2 regions of the Corynebacterium sp. H130 genome follow, and region 1 is predicted to be linked to the other one. Evidence: riboswitches for the same ligand, from Rfam matches in the RefSeq annotation. Region 1 holds a riboswitch; the other holds the start of a gene.
The links. Region 1 has a riboswitch for cyclic di-AMP ahead of WG939_RS09945 (C40 family peptidase). Riboswitches for the same ligand answer to the same signal wherever they lie in the genome.

Region 1 (8,801 bases):
TGGGGTACTTCTCACCTCAACGTTCCTTACGCATTGACTATCACCGTGATTCTGGTGTCTTCTTCTTTTACGGCCCAGGCTGGTGTCTTCGCAGCAGAGCGAGGTGACGTCTTTAAGCTCCGTATGTGGTACGCGATCACGATCCTTTTGGGTTCGATCTTCCTCATCGGCCAGGCTTACGAGTACTACCACCTCGTAGAGCACGGACTTACCATCCAGAACTCCGTCTACGGCTCTGCATTCTTCATTACGACTGGCTTCCACGCCGCACACGTCCTCGCAGGCGTGCTTGCATTCGTGGTCGTCATGCTTCGTATCGCGAAGTCCAAGTTCACCCCGGCACAGGCAACCGCAGCAATGGCAGTGTCCTACTACTGGCACTTCGTTGACGTTGTGTGGATCGGCCTGTTTGTCACCATTTACTTCATTCAGTAGGCCGTAACGGCCGATCAGTTCGGCCTACAGCCCTTCACTTTCCGAACACGAGCTAAAAGGGAAATGATGGATACCAACCAAGAGCAGCAGGGGATCGTGGCCGACGCCGCGACCACTGCTAAGAAGGCCAAGAGCCGCCGAAAGGTACGTCGCACTCTTGCCGGCGCCCTGGCGCTCACCTTTGGCCTCACGAGCGCAGGCTTCCTGGCCTCCGCTTTCACGCCAGACGCACAGGTAGTCACTGCAAATGTTGACGACAAGGCACTTGTTGCAGAGGGTAAGGACCTCTACGACGTCGCCTGTGTCACCTGTCACGGTGTTAATCTCCAGGGTGTTGAAGGTCGTGGACCTTCCCTGATCGGTGTGGGCGAAGGCGCAGTGTACTTCCAGGTTCACTCCGGCCGTATGCCAATGCTGCGCAACGAAGCGCAGGCAGCCCGCAAGCCTGCTCGTTACAACGAGCACCAGACCCTGGCAATCGCTGCCTACGTTAACGCTAACGGTGGCGGCCCAGAGATCGTCCGCAACGAAGACGGTTCCATTGCTATGGAATCCCTCCGCGGTAAGAACTTCGACGGCCAGATCGACCCTGCAGACGTTGCACGCGGTTCCGAACTGTTCCGTTTGAACTGTGCATCCTGCCACAACTTCACCGGTCGTGGTGGCGCACTGTCCTCCGGTAAGTACGCACCATACCTGGATCCTGCAAACGAGCAGGAAATCTACCAGGCAATGCTCACCGGCCCGCAGAACATGCCTAAGTTCTCTGACCGTCAGCTGACGGAAGAAGAGAAGAAGGACATCATCGCCTTCATCAAGAACGCCAAGGAGACCCCAAGCCCAGGTGGCTACGCACTTGGTGGCCTCGGCCCAGTGGCTGAAGGCATGCTGATGTGGCTTATTGGTATCGCCGCGGTTATCGGCGCTGCGCTGTGGATTGGATCTCGCTCATGAGCAATAACGAAGTAAAGAAGTACACTGCCAAGGAACTGGCAGGTATGAGCAACGAAGAGCTCGCACGCCTTGGCACCGAGCTGGACGAAGTTACCGTCGCTTTCCGCAAGGAGCGCTTCCCAGTTGAAGGCGATCCAGCAGAGAAGCGTGCTGAGCGCACCGTTACCATTTGGTTCGCACTCGCAGCAATCTTCGCTCTTGCGTTCATGGCCGTTTACATCTGGTGGCCATGGGAGTACAAGGGTCACGGCCAGGAAGGCCTCGGCGTCTACTCCCTGTACACCCCACTCCTCGGCCTGACCATGGGCCTGTCCATCCTGAGCCTCGGCATGGGACTGGCACTCTTCCAGAAGAAGTTTATTCCTGAGGAGATCTCGGTACAGCGTCGCCACGACGGTCCTTCCGACGAAGTTGATCGTCAGACCCTCGTTGCACTGCTGAACGACTCCTGGGAGACTTCCACCCTCGGCCGTCGTAAGATGCTGAAGGGCCTGGCAGCTACCTCCGCTGCACTCGCTGGCCTCGCAATCATCTTCCCGCTCGGCGGCATGATCAAGAACCCATGGAAGAAGAAGGAAGGCCCGCTGGACTACTTCGGCGACGGCACCCTTTGGACCTCCGGTTGGACCAAGGCCAACGAGGGAACCAAGGTTTACCTCGGTCGCGACACCTCCGCTATTGCTGAAAAGCACGGCGAGCACTACAGCACCGTTGGCGTTACCCGCCTGGTGCGTATGCGCCCAGAGGACCTCTCCGCTGCAGCAATGGAAACCGTCTTCCCACTGTACGAAGAGGACGTCAACGACGGCGACAAGTACGACGAGAAGCGCGACGTGTACGAGATGCACATGCACTCCATCCACGGCCCACGCAACGCCGTCATGCTGATCCGTCTCCGCAGCTCCGATGCCGCTAAGGTTGTCGAGCGCGTAGGCCAGGAGGACTTCCACTACGGCGACTACTACGCGTACTCCAAGATTTGTACGCACATCGGTTGCCCAACCTCCCTGTACGAAGCACAGACCAACCGTATTCTCTGCCCTTGCCACCAGTCGCAGTTCGATGCTCTGCGCCACGGCAAGCCACTGTTCGGTCCGGCGGCCCGTGCTCTGCCACAGCTGCCAATCACCGTGGACGAAGAGGGCTACCTCGTTGCTGCAGGCAACTTCGTTGAGCCTGTCGGCCCTGCATTCTGGGAGCGTAAGTCATAATGAGCAACAAACTCGCTGAAATCGGCAATAACATTGATTCCCGGTACACCATCTCCGGAATGGTTCGTACCCAGATCAACAAGGTCTTCCCAACGCACTGGTCCTTCATGCTTGGTGAAGTCGCACTGTACAGCTTCATCATCCTGCTGCTGTCCGGTATCTACCTGACCCTGTTCTTCGATCCATCGATCACCAAGGTCATCTACGACGGCGCCTACGCACCACTCAACGGTGTGGAGATGTCCCGCGCTTACGAGACCGCACTGAACCTCTCCTTCGAGGTTCGCGGTGGCCTGTTCATCCGCCAGCTGCACCACTGGGCAGCACTGATGTTCGCAGTCTCCATCATGGTTCACATGATGCGTATCTTCTTCACCGGTGCTTTCCGACGCCCACGTGAAGCAAACTGGATCATCGGCTGCATCCTCCTGCTGCTGTCCGTGGCAGAAGGCTTCATGGGTTACTCCCTGCCTGACGACCTCCTCTCCGGTGTCGGCCTGCGAATCATGTCCGCGATCGTCGTGTCCCTGCCAATTATCGGCACCTGGATGCACTGGGCGATCTTCGGTGGCGACTTCCCATCCGATCTCATGCTGGACCGCTTCTACATCCTGCACGTGTTGCTGATCCCAGGCATCATCCTCGCGCTGATCGCCGCTCACCTCGCAATCGTGTGGTACCAGAAGCACACCCAGTTCCCTGGGCCGGGTCGCGCTGAGAACAACGTTGTTGGCGTCCGAATCCTGCCAGTGTTCGCAGTGAAGTCCGTAGCTTACGGCCTGTTCACCTTCGGTGTCCTCGCACTGATGGCCGGTGTTACCACCATTAACGCCATCTGGAACCTGGGTCCATACAACCCAGCACAGGTTTCCGCTGGTTCCCAGCCGGACATCTACATGCTGTGGACTGACGGTGCAGCTCGTGTCATGCCAGCATGGGAGCTCTACCTGGGTAACTACACCATCCCAGCAGTGTTCTGGGTAGCTGTGATGCTCGGTATTCTGGTTGTCCTTCTCTTCGCCTACCCATGGATTGAGAAGAAGATGACCGGCGACGACGCACACCACAATCTGCTGCAGCGTCCGCGTGACGTCCCAGTTCGTACCGCACTGGGCGCCATGGCTCTGACGTTCTACTTCTTGCTCACCCTCTCCGGTGGTAACGATCTCTTCGCTTACCACTTCCAGATCTCGCTGAACGCGATGACTTGGGTTGGTCGTATCGGCCTGATCATCCTGCCTCCGATCACCTACTTCATCACCTACCGCATCTGCCTGGGTCTGCAGCGCTCCGACCGTGAGGTCCTGGAGCACGGTATCGAGACCGGTGTTATCCACCAGCTCTCCAACGGTTCCTTCATCGAGGTTCACCAGCCTCTGGGCCCAGTGGACGAGCACGGACACCCAATCCCTCTGCCGTACGCAGGCGCTAAGGTTCCAAAGCAGATGAACGAGCTCGGCTTCGCTGATGCCCTCAGCCACGGTTCCGCCTTCAAGTCCGACTCCGATGAGATCGTGGCTAAGAAGAACGCTCTCGCGCACGAGAACCACGAGGAAGAAACCCGCATGTTCGAGGATCTGCAGGATGCAATTCGCGCAGAGGATAAGGACAAGGGCTTCTAAGTCAAACTGACTGCGACTCCCTATATATAAAGGGGCGGCTCCCGGACGGGGCCGCCCCTTTAGTTTGTCTACAGGGCTAAGCGCTATCCAGAAGCCAGGGTGAGGGCCTCTGCGCGCCTTTGGGAGCGCAAGACAGGCCTCTACACGTCTATCGCAAGTCGATTTTGCCGCGAATCAGGGTTCAATTGCGGTTCTCGACAGTGTTGCCACTGTGATAGATGTTGCCTGATTTGGCTGCCAGGAAACGTGTGTGAGTAAGGTCACATAGGGACTCTGAAGCTTGTGAAGAAGTGAAGAATGGGCGGTTCTATCGTTTTGGGCAGCTAGTGCTAGCTTGCGCAAAACCCCTGGTTAGCTCGAATCGGCTGTTGATGTAGACACAATTCGTTATGGGTTATGTACAAAAGTAACGCCATATGTAACAAGCTGATAACAAGCTGTGAGCCGGGCGTGGCGTTGGACATCTGCCGTTGCGATTTCGTAATCTTGTCGAGACATTACGGGGCGTGCCAATCCAATTGGCCGATACCTGGAATAGAAACTCAAATAACGCCTAATCGAAGTTGCGCCAGCAAGTTCGAGTCGGGGAACCACCTAGTTCTGGGGTGAACTCCTTGCGAGAGCCTTTCCTAAAGGCAGAGCGTGGAGAGGAAGCTTCCGTTTCCTAATCCGTCAGCTAACCCGGCCGGCACAAGGGAAGATTTGGAGAATATTCATGGGTAAGAACACCCGATTTGCTACCAAGGCAACCGCATCTGCCGTCGCTCTCGGCGCTGCAGTAACCATGGCTCAGCCAGCACAGGCTGCTGAAGTCTTCGTGCCTAACACCGGCGTTTCCTTCGAGGTTGCTGGCCTTGAGAACGTGCCTAACATTGCCAACGTTCCTGGCGTACAGCAGTGGGTCCCATCCCTCGCAGGTCAGGCTGATGTAGTCAGCTACAACGCTGTCAACGCTGCTGCGGCCCCTGCAGTTGCTCCACAGGCCTCCAACGGTCAGGCAATTGTCGATGCTGCGCGTTCCAAGATTGGATCCCCATATGTTTATGGTGCAGCGGGCCCAAGCGCATTCGACTGCTCCGGTCTGACCTCTTGGGCATACGCTCAGGTCGGCAAGCAGATCCCACGCACCTCTTTCGCTCAGGCTGCTCAGGGCACCCCAGTCTCTCGTGATCAGCTTCAGGCTGGCGACATTGTCGCTTTCTACGATGGCGCATCCCACGTTGGTATCTACACCGGTAACGGCACCATCATTCACGCGCTGAACGAGGGCACGCCATTGTCCGAGCACCCACTCGATTACATGCCATACCACTCTGCAGTGCGTTTCTAATTTATTCTTCCAAAGTCCAGCCGGTACAGTATTGTTCGGCTGGATTTTTTCGTTTTTACCACAGCATTCGCCAATTGCTGATTCTTAAAGTATGCTTAGAAATCAATACGAGTTAGTGCATTCTACTTCCTCGAAGTTTACATCGAAAAGGCTCTTTGACCTGTGAAATCTACATCGCTTTCCCGTGCAGTCGTTGGCTGCATTATTGTCGCTAGTTCTGCGTTGTCCGCACAGGTTTTGCCAACTGCACTGGCTGATCCAGCTCCGACGACCGCACCAGCTCCTGCTGGCTTGGACGGTCTACTGAAGGAACTTGATGAAGCTTCGACCCAGGTTGAAGCCCAAAACGAAGAATTCAAGCAGCTCCAGGTCGATATTGAGGCCAAGGAAAAGGATCTCGCTCGGATCAAGGAACAGGCTCGGGCTGCTCAGGAAGCTGGCAACCGTGCCCGCGAGGACGAGCGGAAGGCTAAGGAAGTCGTCGATAAGCTGGCAGCGTCCAAGTACCGCGGGTCGATGGTGGATCCTCTGACGACGGTGATCAATGCCGATGGCCCTCAGAACGCAATTGACCGTTCCGCATACATTTCCGCATATGTTCGTAAGGCTCAGGCGGCGCTTGATGAGCAGCGGGAGAAGTCTGCGGAGGCCGGTCGTTTGCTGAGTGAGGCAGCTCAGCTGGAAGCTGAGGCTCAGTTCCACGTAAACGAGCTCAACGCCAAGAAGAAGGATCTTGAGAAGAAGGACGAGGAGCTCAAGGGCAAGATCGATGCGATCAAGAAGCGCATCGATGAGCTTCCGCCTGAGGTTCGCCAGGCATGGGAGAACAAGAACGGTCCGGTAACCCACAGCCTTGTGGGCATTACCTCCACCAACGCCGAGGGTATGAAGGCGCTGGAAGCTGCCATGACCAAGATTGGCGCCCCATATGGTTGGGGAGCAGCTGGCCCAGATGTTTTTGACTGCTCCGGTCTCGTGGTCTGGTCCTACGCGCAACAGGGCAAGACTTTGCCTCGTACCTCCCAGGCACAAATGGCTGGTGGTATGCCGGTGAACAAGGAAGACCTGCAGCCGGGAGACGTCGTTGGTTTCTACCCAGGCGCGACCCACGTCGGTATTTACGCAGGTGACGGCAAGATCGTGCACGCCTCCGACTACGGCATTCCGCTCCAAGTGGTCAACATGGATTCCATGCCGTTCTACGGAGCCCGCCGATACTAACTACGATGATGGCTGATGCCTAAACTTCTCGTAGTAACTAATGACTTCCCGCCGACCATCGGCGGGATTCAGTCTTATGTGCGTGATTTTCTCGCGCAGCTCCCGGCCGAAGACATTGTTGTCTTTGCCTCTACCCAAGACGCTCAAGCGGCTCGGGCATGGGATGCGCACGCTGGCTACCAGGTAGTGCGCTATCCGCACCGCATCATGCTGCCAAGTCCAGATGTCGCAGCACAGATGAAGAAGCTGGTCGCCGAGCACAACATCGACACCGTCTGGTTCCCATCCGCAGCTCCGCTCGCGTTGTTGGCGCATTCCTTGACGGGCGTCCGGGTCGTGGCATCCACGCATGGCCACGAAGTGGGCTGGTCGATGTTCCCCGGAGGGCGCAGCGTCCTTCGCTCCATCGGTACTCGTTGTGACGCGGTCACCTACATTTCGGACTACACCCTGGGGCGTCTCCAGCGCCCATTTGGGGCCGCGGCCATGTGGGTTCACCTGCCGTCCGGCGTCGATGCCAGCGCTTATCGACGTCCTCCGGCACGCCCACGCCAGGCCTATGGTCTCCACGATGGCCCGGTAGTTCTATGTATCGCTCGGCTGGTTCCTCGCAAGGGGCAGGATCAGTTGCTCAAAGTGTGGCCACGAATTCTGCAGCGATTCCCGGATGCTCAGCTGGTGATCGTGGGGGAGGGCAGCTATGAGAAACGGCTGCGGGAGTTAGCCGATGGGCTCGCAGGAGTTGTTTTTACGGGTCGAGTCACTGATGAGGCCCGGACTGACTTGCTTCTTCTGAGTGACATTTTTGCCATGCCTGCGCGTACCCGCGGAAAAGGACTGGATGTTGAGGGCTTGGGAATCGTCTATTTGGAAGCCCAAGCTGCTGGATTGCCGGTGATTGCTGGTGACTCTGGCGGGGCCCCGGAGACGGTCACGCCAGACACCGGTCTTGTCGTGAGCGGGCGCAGTTCGGATGCTCTCGAAGCTGCCTTGGTGAAGTTGCTAGCGAACCCCTCGTTACGAGAAAAACTTGGGCGAGCGGGCAGGAACTATGTCTCCGAACAATGGACGTGGGAGCAGCTTGGCACTGAGTTCAGAAGAACCCTTTTTACCTAGCAGATATACTGTGTATTTCCGACTCAGCTATGTTGCTGCGACTTTTTCTAGAAAGTGAACTTTGATGTCCAAACAAACCGTCCCGGTGACCATTGGCTTCGATATCGGCGGCACAAATGTGCGGGCAGCGGTCATTACTGAGGACGGACGCATTATCGACCGGTTGCAGCAGCAATCACAAGGCACCGCTCAAAGCATGGAAGACGACATCGTCGAGCTCACCGAACGCCTAATGAGCACCCATGACGTTTGCGGAGTCGGGATCGCAGTGGCAGGTTTCTTGGACGAGAATCAAGAGACCGTACGCTTTGCACCGCATTTACCTTGGCGTGACGCTCCGCTCAAACAGCGACTATCCTCGCGCCTCAGCGTCCCCGTTGTGCTGGAGCATGACGCCAACTCCGCCGCCATCGGTGAATACGCATTCGGCGCAGCAACAGAAACCAAGACTTGGGTCTTCATGTCCATCGGAACCGGAATCGGTGCAGCACTGATGCATGACGGTGAGATTTATCGCGGAGCGTTCGGCACCGCCCCAGAACTAGGACACCTTCCAGTGGTGCCGGGTGGGCGTCCGTGTCCGTGCGGAAAGCGAGGCTGCCTAGAGCGCTACTGTTCAGGAACTGCGCTCGCTGCAACCGCCCAAGAAATCGCGGTAGCAGAAGGTGCTCCCGAACAACTGTGGACGGGAGAAAGCGTTATTCAAGCAGCTCGCTGCGGAGAATGCATCGGGGAGCGGGCTATCGCCGAATTTGCGGAATGGTTTGGGGTAGGACTATCCATAGTGGTTGACATGCTCGATCCAGAGCTCGTTGTCATCGGCGGCGGAGTAGCCAACGACCATGACCTTTTCCTTGCCGAAGGCGTCGATAAGGCGCGTGGCATGGTGGTTGGTGCAGGCCACCGACCATT
Region 2 (8,801 bases), on a different contig from region 1:
GATGACGAGGACCGGAGCGGCAGCTTCGATCGGAATGACAGAGTACAGCGGGGTCAAGAACATGGCCAGCAGGAAGAGAACGCCGGTGACAACGTTTGCCAGACCGGTGCGGGCACCGTCAGCAATACCTGCTGCGGAGTCGATGTAGACGGTGTTGGAGGACGCGGACATGCCGCCACCGACGATGGCGCCACAGCCCTCCACGATCAGGGCCTGCTTCATGTCTGGCAGGTTGCCGTGCTCATCGGTAAGCCCTGCTTGCTTGCCCAGTGCGGTCATGGTGCCCATGGCGTCAAAGAAGTTCGCCAGCACGAGGGTGAAGACCAGCAAGGTAGCGGCGAGAACGCCCAGGCGGGAAAACGCGCCGAAGAGGTCGACAGCTCCGATGATGGACAGGTCTGGCATGCCGCCGAGGGAGCTCGGCATCTCAGGCACGGCCAGGGACCAGCCGGTTGGGACAGGCTTGCCGTCGACGAAGGATGGGCCAGCACCGGTTAGGGCCTCGACGATCATGGCGATCAGGGTGGTGGACACGATACCGATGAACAGGCCACCACGGATGTTGCGTGCCACGAGCACACCGGAAATGATCAGGCCGATGATGAAGACGAAGGTCGGCCAGGAAGCGATCGAGCCATCAATGCCCAGGCCTACTGGCACGGTGGTTCCGGCAGCGTCTGGGATGCGGCGCACGAAGCCGGAGTCGACCAGGCCGATCATGGCGATGAACAGGCCGATGCCCACGCCCATCGCTGCCTTCAGAGAATCAGGAATAGCGTTAAACACGGCCACACGGAAGCCGGAAATCGCCAGCAACACGATGATGATGCCGTCGATGACCACCAGGCCCATGGCTTCCTGCCAGGTCAGGCCCTCGCCAGCCACCATCGTGACTGCGACCAGGGTGTTAATGCCGAGACCCGTTGCGATACCGAACGGGTAGCGGGCCACGAGGCCAAAGAAGATGGTCATAACGCCGGCAGCGAGAGCGGTGGCTGCCGCAACCTGCGGAATGCCGAGCGCGTGACCAGTGTGGTCTTCGATGGTGCCGATGATCAGCGGGTTAAGGATAATGATGTAAGCCATCGCGAAGAACGTGACAACGCCAGCGCGGATTTCCGTGCCGACTGTTGATCCACGGTCGCTAATGGAAAAGAATCTATCGAGCGCACCCTTGGGTGGCGTGGCAGATGCCGTCATGTGTTCTCCCAAAAGAATTTGTGCACCTTAAATTGTTGATTGGTGCCCGATTAACAATTGCACCTCACACCTGGCATTAGCAACTAGAGCGATAGGATAAATGCGTAAAACACCGAAAGCGGGCGCCAGCACAGTGACCAAGATCCTACTCATCGACAATCACGATTCCTTCACCCATTTGCTCGGCGACCTCATATATCGCGCGGTGGGCATCCGTCCCGAGATTGTCACCAACGATCAACCACTGCCCGAGGCCGACGTCATCGTGATCTCCCCTGGTCCGGGCCACCCGGGTATCCCTGCCGACATCGGCTCTTCAATGGACGCGATAGCTGGGGACACCCCTGTCATCGGCATTTGTCTGGGGCACCAGGCGATCGCGCTGGACGCGGGGTGCGTCGTCGAGCGTGCTCGACATGCCCGGCACGGCCTCACCAGCCAGGTCCACCATGACGGCACCGGCATCTTCGCAGGCTTGCCGTCACCATTTGATGTCATTCGCTACCACTCTCTCGAAGTCACCCACCCTGAAGGGATCGAAGTCCTAGCGCGCGCAGAAGACGGCACGATCATGGCCCTGCGCCGCCTCGACAAGCCACAGTGGGGGCTGCAGTTTCACCCCGAGTCCATCGGTTCCGAGCACGGCGAACGGCTCCTGCGCCAGCTTCTCGACGCCACCGGCACGATTCCCACTTGGCACCGGCAGCATGCCGAGCTTGTTGACCCAGCAGCGCTTGCCGCGACGTGGCGCGCAGAATATCCCCTGGTGTGCTGGCTCGATTCTGCCTCAGGCGACGGCATGCATTTGATCGGAGCCGGCCACACATTGGTTGCCCCACACGAGATTCCCCATGGCATGTTGTCCCATGACTCCTGCGAGGCTCCGCTCGATTTCATTCCCGGCGCGTTAGGTGTGCTCCCCTATGAGGCCACCGGTGGCATCGATGGGGGCGAGTTGGTGGGAAGTATGCTGCTAGCCCCAGAGGTCGTGTACCAGGTCTGCGACGGCGAGGCCTATCTTTTGTCGCGTCAGCGAATTTCCCTGCCAAAGCTTCGGGAGGTTCCGCTTCCCACCCCCGTCGCTGCAGAAATTCAGTTGCGCCATTCTCGCGCGGACTACGCCACCCTGATTGCTCACTGCCAGGAGGCGATCGCAGCGGGCGATTCCTACGAACTATGCCTGACCACCTCTGCCAGCGCTTCCTGCGAGGTGGACCCATTGGCGCTCTATCTGAGGCTTCGCGAGCTCGCGCCCTCCCCCATGGCCGGGCTTTTCCTCGGCCCTGTGGACGTTCTCTCCGCTTCACCGGAGCGGTTCTTGCAGATACGCGGTGGGGTCGCTTCTGCCAGCCCGATCAAAGGAACCCGCGGTCGCGGCGAAAGTGTTGAGGAGGACGCACGCCTTGTAGCCGACCTCGCAAGCAGCGTGAAAGACCGCGCAGAAAACCTAATGATTGTGGACTTGCTACGAAATGATCTCGCGCGCTCCTGCGTCCCAGGATCCATCGAGGTGCCTGAGCTATGCAAGGTGTACACCTTTTCCCGTGCGCATCAGATGATCTCAACTATTTCCGGGCAGCTCCGTCCTGAGGTGTCCGCTCTCGATGCCATCCAGCGGGCGTTCCCAGGCGGCTCCATGACGGGCGCACCGAAGCAACGGTCAATGGAAATCCTCGCTGAGCTGGAAGAGGAGCCTCGCGGTTTCTATTCCGGCGCCATGGGTTACGTCTCCGCCAACGGAGACGCCGATTTCTCTATCCTGATCCGCACCATTGTTCATCAAGCCGGAATGCTGACCTACGGTGCAGGTGGTGCCATCACAGCCCTCAGCGACGCAGACGACGAGTACGACGAAGTCCTGGTCAAAATGCAGCCCTTCTTCCTCACACTGGGGCAACAATGCGAGTGACAAGCTTTCGCATGGTTGACGGCCGCGTGCGCAACCTGACGGCTCACTATGAGCGGTTGGACATCACCGACCCCACCGCGATCAACGCCCAGCTGCGCAGCGCCGGCCCCGGCGCATTCTTCCCGCTTATCGACGCCTCCGGCACCGTCACTCTCCGCCCCGACCGCCCCTTTTCGCCACTGATCACAGTGGACCCGAGGCCACACTTCGATGCCCGAACGAATCCCACGGTAAAGGGGCCAGATTTGGCGTGGCTAGATGAACGTCAAGCTGCGTCTCAGCGTCGGGGCTTCGACGAAGGAATATTGATGGATTCCTCCGGCGTGCTCGTCGAGGGTGTGTTTTCTGCGCTCATCGTATGGCGCGACGGCGAGCCAGTCGCATCCGCCCACCCAAGAGCGTTGAACTCGACCACTCTTGCTGCGGTGCGACAGCTAATGGACATCGATCTCGATCTCCTCACTCCAGAAGACCTGTGCCAGCCGTTGTGGCTGCTCAACGCCTTTTCCGGAGTGCGAACCACTGACGAAAGCTACCCGGTAGAAGAGATTAACGCCCGGCTCTGGGAGCTCGCGGAGTCGGTATAGCCGAAATCTTTCCCGTATTTGGGCCGGGCGTCCTGGGGAAACGCTTGAAACGCGATCTTTTGAGGGGAAAGATTTCTAGAACTGTTCGTCGTCGAAAGGCGTGTGCTCCTGGCTCGCCAGGTTTTTCGCTGGTGGAGTTTCGGAGTGGGCGCCGCATCCGTAAGTGGCGTGCACGATGTGACCGTCGTCGGAGAATTCGTTACTGCAAATTCCAAAGAAGTTGCCGATGTTCTCCACCGGAAGGAAGAATGCGCAGGTAGTGCACTGCAATGGTGACTTTTCCGCGCTCTCAGTGGTGGGGCCGTAGGCCTCGCGCCAGCGAGCTAGCGCACTGTCCAGGCCTTTCTTGGTGAGTTTGTGGCCGTTCGGAGTTTCTTCCAATCGCTCGTCGTCGGCGCGTGGCGGGATGTATAGGCCGGGTTGGAGGTCTCCGGGTTGCACGCGGTCCTCGTATGGCACCCAATCAGGGGCCTGCAGGGCGTCGCGGCCAGGCATGAGCGCAACTTCGTTGATGGTGACAAAGCGTGAGCCCGGCGCGCATGCCAACACTACGTTCCATTCCCAGCCACGGTAGCCGGGCACGTCGGCAGCAAAATGGTGCATGACCGCGTCTTTTGATAGCACGGTCACTCCCACGTGATCGCCGACGCCGTCCTCCCCCATGTCTGCTAGGGCACGCCGAGCAATGCCGATGGCGCGAGCGTCAAACAGCGGTCCTCGATGTCCTTGTTTCTTTTGTGGCACCCAACCATTATGTCCGATGAGGCAAAATGAATAGCTATGAGATCGAAGTTGTTCTGGGTCGTGGCTGTTTGTCCTCTCGCTGTGGGGTGTTCAAGTGAACCGGCACCGCAGCAGTCAACACAGAATCTGACTGCCGAAATTGTGGCCACTCACCCGGGAAATCCCGCGACTTTCACCCAGGGGCTCGAAGTCTCTCGCACCAACCCCAGTGAGTTGTATGTAGGCACGGGTTGGTACGGCGAGTCCCGCATTTATCGACGCACCCTGGACGGCAAAGAACTCGCTAGTGCCGGGCTCGCGCCCAATGAATTCGGTGAAGGCATCGCTCAAGTGGATGGCGCCGTATGGCAACTTACCTGGAAGAACGGGGTCGCTTACAAACGCGATCCACAGACGCTGCAGGTCACCCAACAAGCATCCTTCCCGGGTGAAGGTTGGGGGCTGTGCGCGCTGGGCAACGACCTCTACTTGTCCGACGGCACCGACACGTTACGGGTCTTGGACGCACAAACCTTTGCGGAAAAGCGACGCGTGGCCACGGGCGTCGACAAGCTCAACGAGCTGGAGTGCGCCGACGGTGCCATTTACGCGAACCGCTTCATGACCGCGGAGATCGTCAAGATCAGCCCCGAAGGTGCGGTGCAGGCACATATCGACGCCTCCGGCCTGCCCAACAATGCTGCTAAAGATCCGAACAACGTGCTCAACGGAATTGCCCATATTCCAGGCACCGACCGGTTCTATGTCACCGGAAAGAGGTGGCCGGATGTGTACGAAGTTCGGTTTGTTCCGAAAAGTTAACTAGCATTACTTTCCATGTCAGCAACGCGCAAGAAGAACCTCATCCAGTTCCTCGTTTTGATTGTGGCGGTGGTGGCCGTAGTCGCCGGTTCTATCGCCTTCCAAAATTGGTGGAACTCCCGCCCAGGCCCTGAGCCAGAGACCGTGACTATCAAGGTCAACGGCCAGGAGATTAAGCCTTACATGGTGTGCGAGCCGGGAGTGGAGTGCCCTGAGGGCGAGGTTCCGCGTGTCCAGATCGGTGCAGATGAAAAGCTGAAGATCGAGGTCCCGCGCGAAATCTATGACCATGACTGGTCGCTGCTGAAGATTTACGACGATCCAGTCGCAAATGCCCAGGATTACTTCAAGGGCAATGAGATGAAGAGCGTTGAAGTACCAGGGTCTACAGACGGAGAACCTCGACCACGTTTGGTTGTGGTCGAGGTGTCAACGGTTCTCATTGGTCACGATGCCAATGGCGTGGAAACGCCATACACCGTGGTTTGGTCGGTTAACGCTTCTTAGGCGTCCAATTCCTTCGCCACAGCGCGAAGGATTTCTGCTACCTGACGCCCTTCCTTGCGCTCCGGGTAGCGCCCAGCCAGCAGCGGACCCTGGATGGAGGTTTCCAGCAGGGTCATCATGTCGGAAATCATGGACGCCAGTTCCTCGGGCTTGTACTTGTGCTGAGGCTTGCGGGCTGGGGCGTCGTCAAGCACGCGCACCCGCAGCGCCTGCGGGCCACGACGTCCAGCAGCGAAATCGAAATCGATGCGCTGGCCAGGGTGCAGCTCAGTAACTCCCTTTGGAAGCACCTGCTTGTTGACGTACACATCCTCGTCACCCGGGTTCGACACGAATCCGAAACCGCGCTCCACATCAAACCACTTCACTTTGCCAATTGGCATGATTGGACCTCCTGTTTATATAGGGACGCTTGAAGGCGGATGTGAGACACGCCTTTTCTGCACGTCAAGATAAAGCTTAGATTGTAGCGCAGCGGTCAAACTAAGTAGCGATCAGAGGGCATTTCCCCACCTATCTACTCTTTTCACATTCACATCATACTTACCAGCAAAAGCGAATAAGTGACGCAGTTCACAGGAGAAATTTACCCCAGCTACGCAGGCAGTTCGTTATCAAAATGAGATTGTCAGCGTTTTTCCAGCCCAGGAGCGTGACTCTTCAGCAACAAACAAGTACCGTTACTTCTCAAGCACGGCACTCGTTGCCTTTTCGTTTTTCGCCTAACCCTGTCTGAGCGGAGAGACGATGAGTACAAGTCAGTGCAATTGAACATCCTGAAACCGAAATTTCATACACAGACAGGGGCGGGGAACCCAACTTTGGGATTTTCCCTAGGGGTGAAGCCTCTACACAGAGGCCGGACACCATGCTCCTCCGTCCGAACCCGACAGCTAACCTCGCAGGCGTTATATGAGAGGAACAACATTCACATGGCACGTCACGCTGCTAAGTCCGCATCTTTCAAGGCTAAGTTCGCTGCTTCCACCGTCGCTTTCGGCGCTGCAGCTACCCTGCTTGCCCCGACCGCTTCCGCTGCATCTGACTCCGACTGGGATCGCCTCGCAGGCTGCGAAGCTGGCGGCAACTGGGCCATCAACACCGGCAACGGCTACCACGGCGGCCTGCAGTTCTCCCCATCCACCTGGAACGCATACGGTGGACAGGAATTCGCACCATACGCATACATGGCAACCCGTGAGCAGCAGATCGCTGTTGGCGAGCGCGTTCTCGCCGGCCAGGGCTGGGGCGCATGGCCAGCCTGCTCCGCTTCCCTCGGCCTGAACTCCGCACCAACCCCACGCGACGTTGCTCCTGCACCAGCTCCAGTTGCTTACGACGCTCCAGCAGAGCAGGCTGCTCCTGCACCAGCTCCAGCACAGGACCCAATGCTCGCGCAGATCAACGCTTTCTTCTCCGCTCGCGGCATGGCTACCCCACAGGCCGTCATTGACTTCTACAACGCCAACAAGGGCAATGTACAGGCTCTGATGAACCTTGACCTGAACCAGGTTGTCACCAGCTCCTAGTCTTTAGAGCTTTTATCCCCTAACCACATGGAGTGGTTAGGGGATTTTTCATTTTTCCACTACCCCCATTTACGTCTACAACTCGAAAGTCCCCCCAGCCTTCAGATTTGTTATTTGACAGCTTTCGGATCCACTTTTCCACCCCATCAGGGCACAATTTCACCCCCGCAACCCGATTTAAAAGGTTCACAAACATCACTTTGAGCCACATCTTCACAAAGTTGCAAATACTGAACTTTGCCTCAAATCACACCCATCACCTCGAAAGACTTACATCACACTGAATTAGTGTGTAGCGTCACACATGATCTTCACAAAGGTGACAGACATCGCATTTGCAATCGAGGTGATTATGAAACCCGCAGTCCCAACTCCTGAAGAGTTTCTCGCAGTCAGTGAGTCCGAACAGTTCCGTGAGCTTCGTGGAACGTTCCGCAAGTTCGCTTTTCCGCTGTCTTTCGCGTTCCTCGCTTGGTTCCTCTTCTACATCGTCACAGCTACGTACGCCCATGATTTCGTGTCCACGAAGCTGTACGGCGCGATCAATGTTGGCATGGTCCTCGGCCTGGCCCAGTTCGCAACAACTGCCCTCGTCACGTGGATTTACGTCCATTTTGCGGACAACACGCTGGACCCCGCTACGGCAGCGCTGCGTGATTCCATGACCGACTCCTCCCACGAAAGCGCGGTGGTCTAAATGTCTTACAACCTGGCCTCGTCGGAAGCAGTGTCAACCGGCAACCCAATCCTCAACATTTCCATCTTCGTCCTCTTCATCGTGGTGACGATGGGCATCGTTGTCCGCGCCACCCGCCAGACCTCCCAAAAGGGCTCTGACTTCTATACCGGCGGCGCATCCTTCTCTGGTTGGCAAAACGGCCTCGCAATTTCCGGCGACTACCTGTCGGCAGCAGCCTTCCTGGGCGTGACTGGCGCTATCGCACTGAGCGGTTACGACGGCTTCCTCTACTCCGTTGCCTTCCTCATCGCGCTGCTGGTTGCCATGGTTCTCGTGGCCGAGCCGCTGCGAAATACCGGAAAATTCACGATGGCCGACGTGCTGTCCTTCCGCCTGCAGCAAAAGCCAGTTCGCATGGCTGCAGCCATCTCCACCCTCGCGATTTCCCTTTTCTACCTCATCGCCCAGATGGCTGGCGCTGGCGGACTTGTCGCGCTGTTGCTTGGTATTAGTGGCAAGGCAGCACAGGCGATTGTTGTTGCCATCGTGGGTGTGCTGATGATCGTCTACGTCCTCGTCGGTGGCATGAAGGGCACGACGTACGTGCAGATGATCAAGGCCGTTCTCCTGGTCGGTGGTTCCATCATCATCACCCTGCTCACTTTCTTCGCAGTCAAAGGCGGTTTCAACGCGGTGCTTGAGGCTGCTGTCGCCAATCATCCAAAGGGCGACGCGATCCTGAATCCAGGACTCAAATACGGCAAGAACGAGCTGACCAAGTTGGACTTCATCTCCCTCGGTATGGCTCTCGTCTTCGGAACCTCGGGTCTGCCACACGTTCTGAT

Region 2: another riboswitch for cyclic di-AMP. It lies ahead of WG939_RS03490 (resuscitation-promoting factor Rpf1 domain-containing protein); the one in region 1 lies ahead of WG939_RS09945 (C40 family peptidase).

What each region holds. Positions count from the first base shown of each region.
Region 1 covers NZ_JBBHLA010000005.1:13,431-22,231, forward strand. Annotated here, with positions in the region: gene ctaE (aa3-type cytochrome oxidase subunit III) at 1-435, shown strand, start outside; gene qcrC (cytochrome bc1 complex diheme cytochrome c subunit) at 499-1,389, shown strand; gene qcrA (cytochrome bc1 complex Rieske iron-sulfur subunit) at 1,386-2,600, shown strand; gene qcrB (cytochrome bc1 complex cytochrome b subunit) at 2,600-4,222, shown strand; cyclic di-AMP (ydaO/yuaA leader) riboswitch at 4,763-4,926, shown strand; gene WG939_RS09945 (C40 family peptidase) at 4,938-5,552, shown strand; gene WG939_RS09950 (C40 family peptidase) at 5,715-6,773, shown strand; gene WG939_RS09955 (glycosyltransferase family 4 protein) at 6,789-7,889, shown strand; gene WG939_RS09960 (ROK family protein) at 7,954-8,801, shown strand, end outside.
Region 2 covers NZ_JBBHLA010000001.1:699,137-707,937, forward strand. Annotated here, with positions in the region: gene WG939_RS03455 (NCS2 family permease) at 1-1,200, opposite strand, end outside; gene WG939_RS03460 (chorismate-binding protein) at 1,301-3,109, shown strand; gene WG939_RS03465 (aminotransferase class IV) at 3,100-3,696, shown strand; gene WG939_RS03470 (DUF3027 domain-containing protein) at 3,772-4,440, opposite strand; gene WG939_RS03475 (glutaminyl-peptide cyclotransferase) at 4,477-5,241, shown strand; gene WG939_RS03480 (DUF2771 domain-containing protein) at 5,257-5,748, shown strand; gene WG939_RS03485 (cold-shock protein) at 5,745-6,131, opposite strand; cyclic di-AMP (ydaO/yuaA leader) riboswitch at 6,513-6,672, shown strand; gene WG939_RS03490 (resuscitation-promoting factor Rpf1 domain-containing protein) at 6,681-7,277, shown strand; gene WG939_RS03495 (DUF485 domain-containing protein) at 7,582-7,974, shown strand; gene WG939_RS03500 (solute symporter family protein) at 7,975-8,801, shown strand, end outside.